One region of the Streptomyces sp. NPDC000594 genome, then DNA from elsewhere that is predicted to be linked to it. Evidence: riboswitches for the same ligand, from Rfam matches in the RefSeq annotation. Region 1 holds a riboswitch; each other region holds the start of a gene.
What was found. A riboswitch is a leader RNA that binds a small molecule or an ion and turns the genes downstream of it on or off. The one in region 1 is predicted to bind cobalamin.
Positions count from the first base shown of each region.

Region 2: linked by a shared signal. The riboswitch ahead of ABT354_RS23075 (DUF4430 domain-containing protein) and the one ahead of ABT354_RS22300 (ABC transporter substrate-binding protein) in region 1 are both predicted to bind cobalamin.
Region 3: linked by a shared signal. The riboswitch ahead of metE (5-methyltetrahydropteroyltriglutamate--homocysteine S-methyltransferase) and the one ahead of ABT354_RS22300 (ABC transporter substrate-binding protein) in region 1 are both predicted to bind cobalamin.
Region 4: linked by a shared signal. The riboswitch ahead of ABT354_RS00930 (prenyltransferase/squalene oxidase repeat-containing protein) and the one ahead of ABT354_RS22300 (ABC transporter substrate-binding protein) in region 1 are both predicted to bind cobalamin.

Region 1 covers NZ_JBEPCY010000016.1:82,529-86,843, reverse strand. Annotated here, with positions in the region: gene ABT354_RS22310 (NAD(P)-dependent oxidoreductase) at 1-281, opposite strand, end outside; gene ABT354_RS22305 (winged helix-turn-helix transcriptional regulator) at 341-691, shown strand; cobalamin riboswitch at 889-1,069, shown strand; gene ABT354_RS22300 (ABC transporter substrate-binding protein) at 1,443-2,441, shown strand; gene ABT354_RS22295 (FecCD family ABC transporter permease) at 2,555-3,595, shown strand; gene ABT354_RS22290 (ABC transporter ATP-binding protein) at 3,592-4,315, shown strand, end outside.
Region 2 covers NZ_JBEPCY010000017.1:82,745-87,059, reverse strand. Annotated here, with positions in the region: gene ABT354_RS23080 (S8 family peptidase) at 1-1,678, shown strand, start outside; cobalamin riboswitch at 1,777-1,910, shown strand; gene ABT354_RS23075 (DUF4430 domain-containing protein) at 2,038-2,526, shown strand; gene ABT354_RS23070 (hypothetical protein) at 2,670-2,912, shown strand; gene ABT354_RS23065 (hypothetical protein) at 2,969-4,315, opposite strand, start outside.
Region 3 covers NZ_JBEPCY010000011.1:90,643-94,957, forward strand. Annotated here, with positions in the region: gene ABT354_RS17740 (GlxA family transcriptional regulator) at 1-811, opposite strand, end outside; gene ABT354_RS17745 (hypothetical protein) at 894-1,124, shown strand; gene metE (5-methyltetrahydropteroyltriglutamate--homocysteine S-methyltransferase) at 1,261-3,579, opposite strand; cobalamin riboswitch at 3,738-3,959, opposite strand; gene ABT354_RS17755 (GNAT family N-acetyltransferase) at 4,057-4,315, shown strand, end outside.
Region 4 covers NZ_JBEPCY010000001.1:290,272-294,586, forward strand. Annotated here, with positions in the region: gene ABT354_RS00915 (sensor histidine kinase) at 1-382, shown strand, start outside; gene ABT354_RS00920 (GNAT family N-acetyltransferase) at 417-887, opposite strand; gene ABT354_RS00925 (hypothetical protein) at 1,009-2,421, opposite strand; cobalamin riboswitch at 2,545-2,642, opposite strand; cobalamin riboswitch at 2,714-2,834, shown strand; gene ABT354_RS00930 (prenyltransferase/squalene oxidase repeat-containing protein) at 2,960-4,315, shown strand, end outside.

The DNA of each region.
Region 1 (4,315 bases):
GTACGCCCGTGGAGCGCGCCGGCGACCCGCTCGGGCCGCAGGATGGCGTCCACCGCGTCGTAGTTCACCACGCAGACGACGATCAGCCCGCTCGCGGCGACGGCCTCCGCCGCCGTGGGCGCGCTGAGCGCGCCGCGTTCGACCAGTTCCCGGTCGCGGCCCGGTGTCCGGTTCCAGACGGTGGTCCGCAGGCCGGCGTCCAGGAAGGCGCCAGCCAGGGCACGGCCCATCGGCCCCAGGCCGAGCACGGTAACGTCGGAGGGTACGGGGTGCGCAGACATGATTCTCGTTTCCTCGGGAAGGCCGACGGCTGCTGGGAGCCGGTGAATTGGGGTGGGTTATGACACGCGGTCGGGCACAGGACACCGAGGTCTGCGGGGTGACCGCGGCCATCGCGGTGATCGACGGCAAGTGGAAGACCGGGCTTCTGTGGGCGCTGGAGGCCGGCCCGCACCGCCCGGCGGAGTTGCGGCGGCGGATGCCGGGTATCAGCGAGAAGGTGCTGACCCAGCAGCTCAGGGAGATGGAGACGGATGGTCTGGTGCACCGGGAGGTGCACGATGTGCTGCCCCCGAAGACGGTCTACTCCCTCACCGGCCACGGGCGGGAACTCGCCGAGGCACTGGCCCCTCTCGCCGACTGGGGCTACCTCCGGCTGGAGCGGCTCACGGAGGCCCGTGCGGCCTCCTGACCCGTATACACCTCCGTATCGCTGATCGGTGCCGACCGCTCCGGTCCGCTCCGGCGGCTCCTTGCCGCGCACCTCAAGTCTCGCCCCGTGCGGTGCCCTTGCCCAGTACCCACAAAAAAGTGGGTACGGTCCGCGCCCGCCGGGCGAAGGGTGTCGCCGGGCCGTCCGGTGAGTCCCGACGCAGGCTTATGGCGTGGTTGGTTTTCTGCCATGCTGTCCTGCGGAAAGGCGACGGCGGAACGAGGAAGCCGGTGTGAATCCGGTGCGGTCCCGCCACTGTGATCGGCGAGCGGATCCCGAACAGACCACTGCCCCCCGCGGGTGGGAAGGCCGGGACGAGCACTGACCCGAGAGCCAGGAGACTCACGCGGTCGCCTCCTCGAAGGAACTGGGGCGGATTTCCCCGGAGAGGAGGGCTTGTCGTGGTGCCCGGAAGGACGCTGTCCGCCGATTCGACGCCGTGCCGGTCCGTGCCGTGCCGGTCCGTGGTGTGCCGCAGCGAGGCGTGCCGGTCCGTGGTGTGCCGCAGCGAGGTGTGCCGGTCCGTGCTGTGCCGTGCCGTGACCCCGCCAGGGTGGGTGGCGCACCGGCCGTTCCCCGGCGGCGGGCCCGCCCACGGCTGTCCACCCTCTCCCCGGCAGCTGACGCACTCCTTCTGACGAGCCTCCGGTTTCCGGCGGGTCCCCGGACCCGTTTCCGGACCTGTTTCCGGACTGTTCAGGACCATCCTGTGGCGAGAGGATCCGCGCACATGAGGGACAAGCGCCCGATATCCCTGCTGTCGGCCCTGGCCGCGGCCCTCTTCTTCTTATCCGGCTGCGGCGGTACGGCCCCGGCCGCCCGGGACGGCGCCCCGCCGGCGGACTCCGCCGCCGAGGGGTTCCCGGTCACCCTGACCAACTGCGGGGTGAAGACGACCTATCAGCGTCCCCCGCGGCGCTCGGTGACGCTGAACCAGCATGCGACCGAGGTCATGCTGGCCCTGGGGCTGGAGAAGTCGATGGTGGGCACCGCCTATCTCGATGACAGGATCCTCCCCGAGTACCGGGAGGCTTACGACGGGATCGAGGTCCTGGCGAAGGAGTACCCCTCGTTCGAGGGGCTGCTGGCCGCCGAACCGGACTTCGCCTACGGCGGTTTCGCGGACACCTTCGACGGACAGTCGGGGCGTGGCCGCGCCGCTCTCGCCAAGGCGGGCATCGACTCCTATCTGAACATCGAGGAGTGCCCGTCCGGACCGGTGACGATGGCCACGATGGATCGGGAGATCCGGAATGTGGCGAAGATCTTCGGCGTGCCGGAGCGCGCGGAGCGGCAGCTCAAGAAGCTCCGCACCACCCTGGACCGGGTCGGGGAACGGCTCGCCGGTACCACCCCGGTGAAGGTCTTCGTCTACGACAGCGGCGACAAGACCGCCTTCACCGCGGGCGGCGCGGGCGTCGGCAACGAGATGATCGAGCGGGCCGGCGGGGTGAACCTCTTCGCCGACCTCGACAAGGCCTTCGGCGATGTGTCGTTCGAGCAGGTCGCCGAGCGCGCGCCCGAGGTGATCGTCATCTATGACTACGGTGACCAGCCGGTCGAGGACAAGAAGAGAGCACTCCTCGCGAACCCGGCGCTGAAGGACGTTCCCGCCATCGAGGACGAGCGCTTCGCCGTGCTGCCGCTGTCGTCCACGGTGCTCGGGGTGCGGGTGCCGTCCGGTGTGGAGGCCCTGGCCCGGCAGCTCCACCCGGACCGCTTCCGGTGACCGCCGCCGACGCGACGGGCGCGACCGACGCGGCTGACGCGACCGACGCCACCGGCGCGCCCCGGGCGAAGGAGACAGCCCGCCCCGGAAACCCGGGGAGCCCTCGGCCGCCGCTGCCCGCCACCGTCCGCCGCCCCGGGATCCCCTACCCGCTCGTACTCGCCCTGCTGGCCGCCCTGCTCGCCGCCGCCGTCACCGCCGGGATCGCGGCCGGATCCATCGCCGTCCCCGCCGACCAGGTCTGGGGCATCCTGCTGCACCAGGTGCATCCCGCACTCGCCGAGCCGACCTGGACACCGGTCCGCGAGACGATCGTCATCGACGTCCGGCTCCCCCGGGTCCTGCTCTCCGGGGTCGTGGGCGCGGGCCTGGCCGTCTCCGGCATGGCGCTCCAGGCCCTGGTGCGCAACCCCCTCGCCGACCCCATGCTGCTCGGGGTGTCGTCCGGTGCCTCCGTCGGCGCGGTACTGGTCGTCGTCTTCAACGTCACCGTGTTCGGGATCTTCTCGCTGCCGGTCGCCGCCTTCCTCGGCGCGCTCGCCGCCCTGGTCGCCGTCTGGTTCCTGGCCCGGTCGGGCGGGCGGATGACCACCGTACGGCTGGTGCTCGCGGGCGTCGCCACGGCCGAGGTGCTCTCCGCCCTCGCCGGCTTCCTCGTCGTCACCTCCAGCGACCCGCACAAGACCCAGTCGGCACTGCGCTGGATGCTCGGCGGACTGGCCGGCACCACCTGGACGGTGGTGTGGATCCCCGTCGGCGCCGTCCTCCTCGGCACGGTGGTCCTCCTCGGCGTCTGCCGCCCGCTCAACCTCCTGCTCGCGGGCGAGGAGGCGGCCATGGCACTCGGCCTCGATGTGCACCGCTTCCGGGCCGCACTCTTCGCCCTGGTCGCCGTCATGATCGGCACGATGGTCGCGGTCAGCGGCCAGATCGGCTTCGTCGGCCTGATCATGCCGCATGTGGTGCGGCTGCTGGTCGGCTCCGACCACCGCCGTGCGCTGCCCGCCGCGGCGCTGCTCGGCGCGGCGTTCCTCATCGCCGCCGATCTGGCGGCCCGTACCGTCATGAGCCCGGAGGAGATTCCCGTGGGCATCCTCACCGCCCTGGTCGGCGGCCCCTTCTTCCTGTGGCTGATGCGCCGGAGGACCGCATGACCGCCAGGGCCACGCCGGTACCCAGGGCCGCGGCGGCGCCCGCCGAGCTGACCGCGGAGCAGGTGTCGGTGGTCGTCGACGGACGGGCGCTGGTCGACCGGGTGTCCCTGCGGGTCGCCCCCCGCGAGGTGGTGGCGCTCGTCGGCCCCAACGGCGCGGGCAAGTCGACCCTGCTGCGCACGGTCTACCGCGCGCTGCGCCCGACCTCGGGACGGGTCCTGCTGGACGGCGAGGACATCCGGCGCATGTCCGGGAAGAGCCTGGCCCGCCGGCTCGCCGCCGTCCAGCAGGAGTCCGCCGGGGACTTCGACCTCTCGGTGTACGAGGTGGTGGCCATGGGCCGCACCCCCCACAAGCGTGCCTTCGAGGGAGACGACGGCGACGATCGGGGCGTCATCATGGGCGCCCTCGCCGAACTCGGCGTCACCGACCTGGTGCACGCCCCCTTCGCCCGGCTGTCCGGCGGTGAGAAGCAGCGGGTGCTGATCGCGCGTGCCCTCGCCCAGTGCGCCGGGACGATGGTGCTGGACGAGCCGACCAACCATCTGGACCTGCGCCATCAGCTCGACACCCTGCGCCTGGTCCGGGGGCTGGGGGTGACCGCCGTCGTCGCACTCCACGACCTCAATCTGGCCGCGGCGTTCTGCGACCGGATCTGTGTCATGGCGGACGGCCGTCTGGTGGCCGGCGGGCCGCCCGCGGAGGTCCTCACCACCGAGC
Region 2 (4,315 bases), on a different contig from region 1:
GGGCACTTCCGCCCCGGCGGGCTTCTTCACCCTGAGCGCCCAGCGGGTGACCGTTCCCGCCGGTGGCACCGCCTCCGTCGATCTGTCGGCGGACACCCGCGTCGGAGGGAAGACCGACGGCTACTACACGGCCACGGTCGTGGCGACCGGCGGCGGACAGACCGTGCGCACCGTCGCGGGGGTGGACCGGGAGCGGGAGCAGTACGACCTCACCGTCAAGTACATCGGACGGGACGGCAAGCCCACCAAGAACATGTCCTCGCTCCTCCACGCCCTCTTCGCGGACGGCGGCGGGACCCACATGCTGGACGACGAGGGGAGCAGCGTCACGGTCCGGCTCGTCAGGGGCGACTATGTCCTCAGCGCGGCGGGTCCCGTGGACGGCAAGGACTACGCCAAGGGCTATGACCTGCTCACCGCCCCGAGGGTGTCGCTGACCAAGGACACCACCGTCACCGTCGACGCCCGTCGGGCCAAGCCGGTCTCCATCACCGTGCCGGACAAGAAGGCCAAGCTGAGCCGCGCGGAGCTGGGCTATGTGGTGGGCAAGGGCGCCCAGCGGGACTCCAGCAGTATCTTCTTCGACTCGCTGCACCAGGTGCGCACCGGTCATGTGGGGGCTCAGGCCGCGCCCGGCACGTTCGCCGAGACCTGGGCCACACGGTGGAAGCCGGTCGGCTCGAAGGAGTACGCCACGGCGGGCGGCGGCCCGGTGCGGAAGTACTCCACCGGCTACACCAAGAAGTACAAGGCCGGTGACTTCGCCACGGTGAAGGCGGTCCTGGCCTCCTCGGTGAAGGGCAAGTACGGCGAGGTCAGCACGGTGGCCGAGGTCGGTGGCAACAGCTCCCGTCTCCTCGGCCCCTTCCGGGCCCTGCCGGGTACCTGGAATCTGCTGCTCGCGTCGGACCCGGGGGCGACCTGGTCGTTCGCCAGCGTCCAGTCCTCGGACAAGGGACACGACCCCGGGAGCGAGGAGATCTGGGGCCAGACCGCGAGCAGGGCCTTCCGTGCGGGGGCGACCTTCACCGAGACCCTGGGTACGGGGGTCCATACGCCCTGGGTGCGCAAGGGCCGCAGCGGTGTCTTCCGCGAGGGCAACCGCATCCATCTGGACCTGGCGTTCTTCACCGACGGCAGGGGGCATGCGACGCACTCGGTCGCCTCTTCGGCGAAGGCCGCCCTGTACCGGGGGACCACCGGCGTCGGCGAGGTCGACTTCCTCCGCGGGGAGACCTTCACCGTCGGTGCGGAGCCGGCCGAGTACACCCTGACGGCCTCGGCGGTACGGGACAAGAAGGTGTCCCGGGTGGCGAGCCGGATCGACGCCGGCTGGACCTTCCGGTCGGAGCGGCCGGCCCGGGGGACGGTGGCCGAACTGCCGGTCTCCTCGGTCCGCTTCTCGCCGAAGCTGGCGCTCGACAACACCACCCCGGCGGGCAAGCGGCTCACCGTCCCGGTCACCGTCGAGGGCCCGGCGGCGGGCAAGGGCTTGAAGTCCCTGACCGTCTCCGTCTCCCATGACGGCACCACCTGGAAGAAGGTGCCGGTCAGCCAGGGCGCGATCACGGTCACCAGCCCGGCCAAGGGCAAGGCGGTCTCGTTCCGCGCGCAGATCGTGGACACCCGGGACAACCGGAGCACCATCACCGTCCACAACGCCTACCACGGCAGGTAGGCACCCCTGCGGCCCCGGTGGGAGCGGTTCGCGCCGCTCCCGCCGGGGCCCGATGGCCAACACCCCTTGGCGTGGCGGGTATTCGACCGTACGATGCGTCTGCCCGGCCACCACCGGGCCACAACCGAATGGCTGTGCGAACGGGGGAAGCCGGTGGGATTCCGGCGCTGACCTGCAACCGTGTGCGGCGCGTGCCGCGAGTCGGGATGCCCGTCGCATGGCATGCCCACGCTTCCACTGCCACGGTCTGCGGTGCGACAGCCCTGTGCGCTCCGTGCGTGTCCGCCCCGGGGCGGACGGTGCGGGCCGCCCGTCAGGGCCGTGCCCCGCCGGACCCGGTCCGGTCAGAAAGGCACTCCATGCTCCTCAGCACGACCCGCCGCGCCGCTGTCACCACGGCCGCCCTGAGCCTCGCCCTCACCGGTCTCGCCGCCGCGCCCACCGCGCAGGCCACGCCGAACACCAACGCACCGGTCACGGTCCGGCTCACCGTGCAGGGCCCGAACGGGGCGCTGTTCCAGGGGAAGATCAGGACCAAGGGCCACGAGGTGACCACCGCGAGCGGCGGGACCCACCGGTGCGACGGCACCAACAACGGCGCCCACCTCTCGAAGGTGCCCACGCCGACCGCCGCCCTGGACGACGCGGCCCGTAAGCACCACTTCACCTGGGACGGCACCTGGTACGCCGCGTTCGACGACTTCTCCGTCGACACCATAAAGAACGTCAGCGGCGGTGGCAGCGCCTACTGGAGCATCGCGGTCAACGGCACCCCCACCCCGGTCGGCGGCTGCCAGTTCAAGCTGAACACGGGCGACCGGGTCTCCTTCACCTGGACCTCCTTCTGAGGCCGGGCTCCGGGTCGCGGAGCCCCGTTCAACAGGAATGTGCACGTCCTGTTGAACGGGGCGAAGGCTGACGGGAAGCTTCAGGCCGGCCACCGGCGCGTCGGCGCCGGTGGTGCCCGGTGAGCAGAAGGAGGCCCCTCGTCATGTCCCTACGTACGGTGTTCGCCACCGTCGGCGTGGCCGTTTCGCTGATGAGTGCCGGAGCGCTGGCCGCGCAGGCCGCGCCACGACCGGCCCCCTCGGGGGCCACCGCCTGGGTTTCCATGGGTACGCACCCGTCGTACGCGAGCTGTGTGGCGACGGGCACCCATCTGGTCAACATCTGGCTGATCCTCGACTTCAGATGTGACACCTATCCGCCGTACACCCTGTACGGCTTGAAGTAGCGGGTCGGCCCCTTCCCCGGTGGTCCGGGAAGGGGCCGGTTCCTCGCGGGTCGTGGTCAGGGCCGGACCCGTACGACACCGGTGGCCGTCGTCTCCGGGCCCGAGCCGTCCGCCGGGCCGGCGGTCAGCCGCCAGGTGTAGGCGCCGGTCGCCACCGGGGTGCCCGTGCCGGAGGTGCCGTCCCAGTCGACCCGTACCGCGCTGAGGGTCTTCCCGCCCGTCCAGGTGCGGACGGTCCCACCGGTCGCGCGGTGGGTGAGCGTCACCCGCCAGGACGCCGCCGGCCTGGAGAGCCACCAGGCGGCGGCCCACTCGCCGGTGCCGTTCCGCGCAAAGGTGCGCGGCGCGGCGGTGCGGGCGACGCGCAGCGGGGAGACCGCGTGCTGGACCGCGCTGACATGGATGGTGTCGTCCGTGCCGACCCAGGCGAGCTTGGCCGCGCCCGGGTCGAGGGTCCAGGTGGTGCCGCGCCCGTCGCCGCCCCCGGGCCGCTGCTTCAGACCGGTGACGGTACCCAGGTCGGCCGTACCCCCGCCGGTCCTCAGGGCGGTGAGGCGCAGCTCCCCGGAGGGGTCGCGGTGGGCCAGGAAGCGGTCGCCCAGGAGGGCGCCGGAGGCCGGTGCGGGATAGGTGTGCCCGGTCGCCAGGTCACGTACCCCGGCCGCGTCCCGGGAGGCGCAGCTCCAGTAGAGCAGGGTGCCGCCGTGCTGGAGTTCGCCGGGGACGCAGGGGGTCCCGAGGGGGATGGTCCCGGTCTGTCTGCCGGTCCGCAGATTGATCACCTTTACCGTGCCGGGCCTCTTCGGCGCCGGTGTGAACAGCCGATGCTGCTCCAGTGCGGCGGCCCGGGCGGGCTGTTCGTGGACGACGGCGTCGCGGGCGGTGTCCACGACGTACTGCCGTCCGCCCGCCTCGTACAGCACGAACTCCGGTGCGGTGTCGAGGATCCTGCCGTCGGTGCCCGGCAGGGGGAAGCGGTCCACCGGGCGGTCCGGGTCGTCGCCGGTCACCAGGGTGTCGGTGCCCGTGGCCGGGTCGGTGACCAGCCGGGCCAGGCCCTCGTCGGTGCCGTCGGCGAAGCGGCCCGCGGCGCGGCCCGGGTGGTCGGCGAGGGCCGGACCGTCGGCCGGGTCGGTCCCGGTGCCGATGTCCTTGCCGTGCAGGGTCTCCTCGCCGGCGAGGGAGTTGACGTACCGCAGCCGCCCCCGGTCGAGGGTGAGCGCCTCGATCGACCCGTCGGCGGTCTTGGTCCGCGCCATCTCCCGCAGGGGCAGATCCTCGACGAGCCCGAGGCCGTTGACGCTGAGGACGCGTACGGCGCGCTTGCCGTCGGCGTCCTTGCCGAGCGCGATCAGCGAGCCGTCGCCCTCGGTGCGCAGGAAGGCCTGCTCCACATCGGCCAG
Region 3 (4,315 bases), on a different contig from region 1:
GCTGTGACAGCAGGATCCGCTGGCGCAGCAGCCATCGGTAGGGCGTGGTCCCGGTCTCCTGCCGGAAGCGGCGGGCGAAGGTCCGGGGCGACATATGGGCCCGCTCGGCCAGCCCCTCCACGGTGATCTCCCGGTCGAGATGGTGCTCCATCCAGGCCAGTACCGTGCCGACGGTGTCACAGCGGGCGGACGGCAGGGGCCGTTCGATGTACTGGGCCTGTCCGCCGTCGCGGTGCGGCGGTACGACCATCCGCCGGGCGACGGTGTTGGCGACCCGGGGGCCGTGCTCCTGCCGCAGGACATGGAGGGAGGCGTCGATGGCGGCGGCGGTCCCCGCCGAGGTGATCACCGGCCCCTCCTCGATGTAGAGCACCCCCGGGTCGACGATCGCCCGGGGGAAGCGCTCGGCCAGCGCGCGGGCATGGCGCCAGTGGGTGGTGCACCGCCGTCCGTCGAGCAGCCCGGCCGCGCCGAGGACGAAGGCGCCGGTGCAGACGCTCAGCAGCCTGGCCCCCCGGCCGGCCGCGTGGCGCAGCGCCGTCAGCAACTCCTCCGGATAGGCACGGGTGGGGTAGTCGCCCCCGGTGGGCAGGGCGATCAGATCGGCCTCTTCGAGCCGGTCGAGCCCGTGCGGGGTGGCGATCTCGAAACCGGCGTGGGTGCGCAGCCGGGGTCCGGCGGCGGAGACCACGGCGAAGTCGTAGACGGGCAGCCCGTCGTCGCTGCGGTCGTGCCCGAACACCTCGCACAGGACGCCGAGTTCGAAGGGGTGGACCACATCGAGCAGGACGACGGCGACATTTCTCAGCATGGTCGCAGTGTGGCAGTAATTCGATTCCCGATGACAGTCCTGCCACTGCCGGGCGGGGGCCGGGGCGGCGAGAGTTGACCGCATGACCTCTTCCACCGCACTCAGCTGGATCGTGCTGTCCGGCCTCGCGCTGCTCCTTCTGTCGCCCTCGCTCGCCGGGCACCTCCGGGACCGCCGGATCGACCGGCAGCTGGGGGAGGCGGAACGGCGGCCCCATGACCCGGTGCCCGGGCCGGGCACCCGGGCCGCCCGGTGGGACCCGGGCGTCCAGGAGTGCCCGGCCGCGCCCGTACGGCTCCCGGCGCGGACCTGACCCCCGTACGGCTCCCGGTGCGGGACCGACCCCCGGACTGTTTCCGGCAAGGGGATGACCCCGTACCGTCCCGGCCCGGGTGGCCCCGGGGCGCGGCCGCCCGGGAAGGTCCCGGACGGCCGTACCCCGGGGGGTGTCAGGATCCCGACAGCTCCTCGCGGACCGTGCGGGCCGCGCCGACCAGGTTCTCCAGGGAGGCCCGGGTCTCGGTCCAGCCACGGGTCTTCAGACCGCAGTCGGGGTTGACCCAGAGCCGCTCGGCCGGGATGGCCTTGAGGCCGGTGCGCAGGAGGCGGGCGGCCTCCTCCTCGGACGGGACCCGGGGCGAGTGGATGTCCCAGACACCGGGTCCGGCCTCACGCGGATAGCCATGGGCCGCCAGCTCGTGGGCGACCTGCATATGGGAGCGGGCCGCCTCCAGGCTGATCACATCCGCGTCCAGGTCGTCGATGGCCTGGACGATGTCGCCGAACTCGGCGTAGCACATATGGGTATGGATCTGGGTGCCCGGCCGGACACCGGCGGTGGTCAGCCGGAAGGACTCGGTCGCCCAGTCCAGATAGGCGCCGTGGTCGGCGGCCCGCAGCGGCAGGGTCTCCCGGAGCGCCGGCTCGTCCACCTGGATCACCGCGGTGCCGGCCGTCTCCAGATCGGCCACCTCGTCGCGCAGGGCGAGCGCGACCTGGCGGGCGGTCTCGCCGAGCGGCTGGTCGTCGCGGACGAAGGACCAGGCCAGCATGGTGACCGGGCCGGTCAGCATCCCCTTCACCGGACGGTCGGTGAGGGACTGGGCGTACGAGGTCCAGCGGACGGTCATCGGCTCGGGCCGGGAGATGTCCCCGGCGAGGACCGGCGGCCGGACATAGCGGGTGCCATAGGACTGGACCCAGCCCTGCTGGGTGGCGAGATAGCCGGTGAGCCGCTCGGCGAAGTACTGGACCATGTCGTTGCGCTCGGGCTCGCCATGGACCAGGACATCGATCCCGGTCTTCTCCTGGAACGCGATCACCTCGGCGATCTCGGCCCGGATGCGCTCCTCGTACCCGGCGGTGTCGATCCGTCCGGCCCGCAGATCGGCCCGTGCAACGCGCAGTTCGTCGGTCTGCGGGAAGGAGCCGATGGTGGTGGTGGGCAGCTGCGGCAGCCCGAGGCGGGTGCGCTGGGCGACGGTCCGCTCGCCGTAGGGCTGGGAGCGGCGGCCGTCCGCGTCGGTGATCGCCCCGGTACGGGCCCGGACGGCCGGGTCGCGGGTGATCGGGGAGGCCGCGCGGGAGGCGAGCGCGGCCCGGTTGGCGGAGAGTTCGCCCCGGATGGCGTCGGTGCCCTGGGCGAGGCCCTTGGCCAGGGTGACGATCTCGGCGGTCTTCTGCCGGGCGAAGGCGAGCCAGCGCAGGATCTGCGGGTCGATGTCGCGTTCGGCGGCGGCGTCGATCGGGACATGCAGCAGCGAGCAGGAGGCGGCCACATCGACCCGGTCCGCGAGCCCCAGCAGGGTGCCGAGGGTGGCGAGAGACTTCTCCAGGTCGTTGACCCAGATATTGCGGCCGTTGACGACTCCGGCGACCAGCCGCTTGCCGGGCAGCCCGCCGACGGCGGCCAGCTTCTCCAGGTTGGCGGCGGCGGCCTCGGTGAAGTCGAGGGCGAGACCCTCGACGGGTGCCTTGGCGAGGACCGGCAGGGCCTCGCCCAGCTGGTCGAAGTAGGAGGCGACCAGCAGCCGCGGACGGTCCGTGAGGGCGCCGAGATCACGGTAGGCGCGGGCGGCGGCGTTCAGCTCCGCCGGGGTGCGGTCCTGCACCAGGGCGGGCTCGTCCAGCTGGACCCATGCGGCACCGGCGGCCCGGAGATCGGCGAGGACGGCCCCGTACACCGGCAGCAGACGGTCCAGCAGGGTCAGCGGGTCGAAGTCGGCGGCCACCCCGGGGGCGGGCTTGGCCAGCAGCAGATAGGTGACCGGGCCGACCAGCACCGGCCGCGGGGTCAGCCCGAGCGCCAGGGCCTCGGTCACCGCCGCGACCTGCTGGGTGGAGTCGGCGGTGAAGACCGTGTCCGGGCCCAGCTCCGGCACCAGATAGTGGTAGTTGGTGTCGAACCACTTGGTCATCTCCAGCGGCGCCACGTCCTGGGTGCCGCGGGCCATCGCGAAGTAGCCGTCGAGGGCGTCGGCGGCGACGGCCGCCCGGTGCCGCTCGGGGATCGCGCCGACCATGACGGTGGTGTCCAGCACATGGTCGTAGTACGAGAAGTCGCCGGTGGGCACCTCGTGGACGCCGGCCCCGGCGAGGTCGCGCCAGGTGGCGGCGCGCAGTTCGGCGGCGGTGGCCCGGAGGGCGTCGGCGGTGACCCGGCCCTTCCAGTAGCCCTCGATTGCCTTCTTCAGCTCCCGGTTCGGGCCCTGACGGGGGTAGCCGTACACGGTGGCCTGTGCTGCCGCGGCTGCGGACTTCGGTGTCACGGAGATCTCCTTCGCGAGATGAATCCCTGAGATCCCGGGGACGGGACGAGAGCGCGAAGGGGTGACGGACCGGACGGGCCCGTGTGCGATGGCACGGTCCTCCGTCTGGTGTCGCCGACCCGCCCTCGAGGTCACCGGGATATCCGCGCGCGGAATCGTCCGCGTGCGGGCAACGGGCAGGTCTTCGGACTCGCGGGCACATCCACCGGGGACCGGCGGACACCTACTGGCCGTCGCTTCCCAGATCCCTGTGGACCCAGTGCGTATGACGGCGGTCGTTCCCACTCACCGCTGCGGGGCAGTCCCGGATTCCCACCAGGTTCCCTCTTACGACGCAGCCCGTCTGGCGGACGGGGCGAACCAGCTGCACCGGTCAGCTTACGGTGCCGTTTCCCCCAGCGGGGAGCCATGTCCAGAATGCGGATGATGTCCTGTGGGGGAACCGCCGGGTCGGGACCGTGCTGCTTGGATGGGCCCATGAGATGGGATCATGAAACCGGTGCGGCCCTCCTGGTCGAGCTGGAGAACTACTACGACACGGTGCCCCGTTCCAACGCGCGGGCCGAGGAGCTGGGACCGCTCACCCTCTTCGTCCGGGAGGGCGCGGGCTGGCCCTACTACGCCCGGCCCACGCTCACCGGCCCCGGCTCGGTGACGGCTGACGTGGTGGCGGTCGGCGCGGTGACGGCCGACGCGGTGGCCCGGGTCCGGGCCCGCCAGCGGGAACTCGGCGTTC
Region 4 (4,315 bases), on a different contig from region 1:
GCTGACCGTGACGACCGAGCTGCGCACGGCCCCGGCGGTGGGCGATCCGGTCCTGCTGGAGCAGCTGGTGCGCAATCTGGTGGACAACGCCGTGAAGTACAACCGGCCCGGGGGAACGATCCGGGTGGAGACCGGAGCCGGGCCTTCCGGCTCCTCCATCACCGTCGCCAACACCGGGGCGGTCATCTCCCGCCATGAGATCCCGGTCCTCTTCGAACCGTTCCGGCGGCTCACCGACCGGGTCGGTTCGGCCCGGGGGAGCGGGCTCGGCCTGTCGATCGTCCGCGCGGTGGCCCGTACCCATGACGGGGACGCCACCGCCGTGCCGAGGCCCGGGGGAGGGCTGGAGGTCACCGCGACCCTGCCCCCGGGCGGCGGCTGAGCCGGCCCGCCGCCCCCGGCCGTCCCCCGGGCTCTCAGTCGAGGGCCAGCTCGAAGCAGCGGGAGTCCTCCGCGCCGGCATAGGGGCCGTAGTTGGGTATCCGGACATAGCCGGACCGGGTGTAGCAGCGGATGGCGGCGGTGAGCAGGCTGCCGGTCTCCACCCGCAGCCTGCTCCACCCCAGCAGCCGGGCCCGCTCCTCCAGGGTGCTCAGCACCAGGGCGGCGACCCCCGAGCCCCGGTGGCCGGGGCTGACATACATCCGCTTGATCTCGCCCGCCCCGCCGCCCAGGTCACGCAGCCCGCCGCAGCCGACCGCGGTGCCGTCCGCGTCCCGTACGACGAAGAACGCCGCGCTGTCCGAGGCGGAGGGGGCGGGCCTCGGCTCGCTCTCCGGTGACCCGTAGACCTCCGCTATCTCCGACCGCTGGCGCTCACGCAGCGCGGCGGCCTCGGGGTCCTCCCAGGACACTTCCTCAATTTTCCCACCGGACTGGATCGTCATACCGGAAAGGGTGCCGGAGGCATATTTCCGGCAGGTTACGCCGCCACCGACGGGCCCGCCGACGCCCCTGCCGACGGGCCCGGTCGGGCCCGATCAGGCCCGGCCGTGCTCCCGCCCGAGGTCAGACGCCGTAACGCAGGGCGATGGTGTCCCCGACCCCGATCACCTTGTTACGGGCGGCACCCGCGAGCGCGGAGCCGTCGACACTCACCTTCCAGGTGCTCGTACCGCTGTTGGCCACCCCGTTCACCGAGGTGACCGTCCCCGATCCGGAGGCCGGCAGCAGACCCGTGACACAGCCCGCCGGGGTCGCCCCGCCGCCCGCCGCGTCCAGCACCGTCCCCAGGGTGGTGGTCGACCCGGTGGGCGTGAAGGAGACCGAGCACACCTTCGGGGCGCCCGTACCGGTGTCCACGCTCAGCGCCAGCCGGGTCGCCGTGCCCGCCGTGAACGACCCCTGCGCCACCCACCTGGGCTGACCCGCCGTCACCGGCTGCGGAGGCGCCGAGGTGAAGCCCCCGCCCGCCACCGCGCGCAGCGCGTCGATCGAGGAGTACGAGGAGGGGGAGGCGTCCCCCGCCTGGTAGCGGAAGCCCCCGGCCGGCGAGAACTGGAGCCCGATCAGATAGTCGATGGGCGTCTTGTTCATCCCGGTGAGGAAGGGGCCGGTCTGCGGGTTGATGCCACAGGCGTTCAGCCCCGACACCGCCCAGCCGTTGGAGCTGGAGTTGGGCCCGTACATCGCGTCGAAGGCACCCGACGGCTCCAGCAGCTTGTCACTGAGGAAGGTCCGCGCCGCCACCACGTCCGGGTCGGTGTTCGGCACCCCCGCCGCGCAGAGCGCCGCCATCGACGCCCCCGTCATATCGATGTCACTGGGGGCCGCCAGCTGGGCCGGATTGCCCTCGGCCTTGCTGTAGTTCCACCCGCCGTCGTTGTGCTGATTGGCCCGGATCCGGGTCACCGCGCGGTTCAGCACCGCGGCGGGCACCCGCTGCGCACCGGTCTGGGTCCGCGCCCCGGCGAGCGCCAGCGCGGCGAAGACCGTGCCGTTGTACGAGGCCGAGGGGCCGAAGTAGCCGGTCTCGGCGGTCTGCCAGTAGCTGTAGATGTGCGCGATCAGATTGCGCGAGGCCGACACCCGGGCCGGGTCGATGCCCGCCGCGTACGCGTTGAGGGTGGCCCGCTCGAACTCGGTGACCGGCGGGGTGGGGGAGGCGGGCCAGCCCGCGGAGGAGAGCAGATTGCGGTAGACGGTACGGGCGTTCTTCGTGGTGTCGCCCCCGGGCGCCACATCGGCGACGGCGGTGCCCGCGGCGGCGAAGGCGCTGAAGGCCCACTCGCCGGAGAGCCCCGGGCCCGCGTACGAACCGTCCGCCGCCTGAAGGGTCTTGAGGTAGGCGACACCGTTGGTGGTGGAGGTGGCGATCTGGGCGGGTGTGGAGGTGGCGGTGGCGTTCGGCGCCAGCAGCGCGAGCGCGCCGACGGCCGCCGGAAGGGCCAGGGCGAGTCTGCGGACGGAGGGACGTGACATGGCCTGCTCCTGGGATGAGGGACGCCGGCCACAGCGCCCCGCCCAGGTGCCGGTACGGGGGAGCGCGGAGTCCGCCGTCCGGAACGCGTGGTACGGCTTCCTGTACGGATGTGCCTGCCGCATGGGCATTCGGGCTCGGGACGGCTCCCCGCCGTCCCACACCGCTGCGCGTCAGCCCCGGATTCCCACCGGATTCCCCCATGGACAGCGAAGGACGCTACCTGACCTGGGCGATCACCGCCAGCATCGGGAACGGGGGAGGCCCGGCGACGGGTGCCTTGACGCCCCGCTCAACACCGTGTTCCAATCCGGCTGTTGAGAACACTCCACACCAGGGGAAGCCGGTCGAAATCCGGCGCTGACCCGCAACCGTGGGCCCGTGCGAGCGGGCGAGCCGGACTGCCTGGAGCGGAGAGAGAACGGAACGAAGAGCGCCGTCGTGGACTGCGGCGTGGTCCATCATGGCCGCCCGGAGGCGCATCGCCCGGGTGGCCTGCTGCCACGCCTGTCTCCACCCGGCCGATACGGGGGGCCACGGGTGGATACCGGACAGCGGCGTGCGTACCGTCGGGCGGCGGCCACCGCCCCCGCGCGAACCCTGCTCTCCCTGCTGATGGCCGCACTGCTGGCGACCGCCGCCGGAGCCGTGCCCGCCACCGCCGCGCCCCGGTCCGCTCCCCCCGGGGCGACCGCCGCCGAGGAGTGCACCCCCACCCGGGGCGCCAGGGTCGCCGTCGACTTCGGGGTCTTCGGCGGACCGGTCCGCGTCGGCTGCGACACCACCCCGACCACCGGCTACGAGCTGCTGCGGGACACCGGCTTCCGCACCACCGGCACCCAGCACGACGGCGCCGGGTTCCTCTGCCGTATCGGCCATCCCGCCGTGAACTCCGGCACCCAGTACCCCACCCCCCAGGACGAGGACTGCCTCCTCACCCCCACCCCCGACGCCTACTGGTCCTACTGGGTCGCCTCCCGGGGCGACGACGACTGGACCTACAGCCGCTACGGCGCCATGACCCGGGAACTCAGGCCCGGCGATGTCGACGCCTGGGTCTTCGGCGGCACCGATGTCGCCGGTGGCAAGGGACGGCCCGACTTCACCCCCGATGAGATCCGGGGCGGCGACGGCGGACCCGGTGAGACCCCCGTCCCCGACCCGCCGGTCGCCCGCGCCGAGTTGAAGAAGGCCGAGAGCTGGCTCACCGGCAACCTCCAGGGCCGGGACCATGTGGTCCACGACGGCACCACCGAGCCCGACCGGCTCCGTACCGCCGACACCGCCTTCGCGCTCGCCGCGACCGGTGGATACGGCCCCGTCCTCGAACGGCTCACGGCCCATCTGCGCCGCCACGCAGGCCCGTTCGCCTATCCGAACGGCGTGGCCGCCGCGCCCGACCCCCGGGCCGCCGCCCGGCTCGCGCTGCTCGCCGAGATCACCGGTGCCGACGCCGCCGACTTCGGGGGACACGACCTCCCCGGCGATCTGATCCGGCACCGGTGCACCGGGTCCGGGCCCGGCTGCACCGCCGCGGGCGACTTCCGGGGCGCCCGACAGACCGAGGTCCAGGCCCTCGCCGTGCTCGCGCTGGTCCGCGACGGCCGCCGCCCGCCCGCCGACACCCTCGCCCGGCTCACCGCCGTCCAGTGCCGCGACGGCGGCTTCAACACCACCCTCACCCCCGCCGGGGGCAGTTGCAACGCCGACGAGGCCACCACCGGAGCCGCCACCCTGGCGCTCCGCGCGGCGGGCGGTCACACCGAGGCCGTCGCCCGCGCGGTGGGCCACCTCAAGAAGAGCCAGCGCCAGGACGGCTCCTTCGCCGCCCTCGGCATGACCAACGGCCTGGTCCACGCCACCGGATACGCGGCCCAGGCCCTGTACGCCACCGGG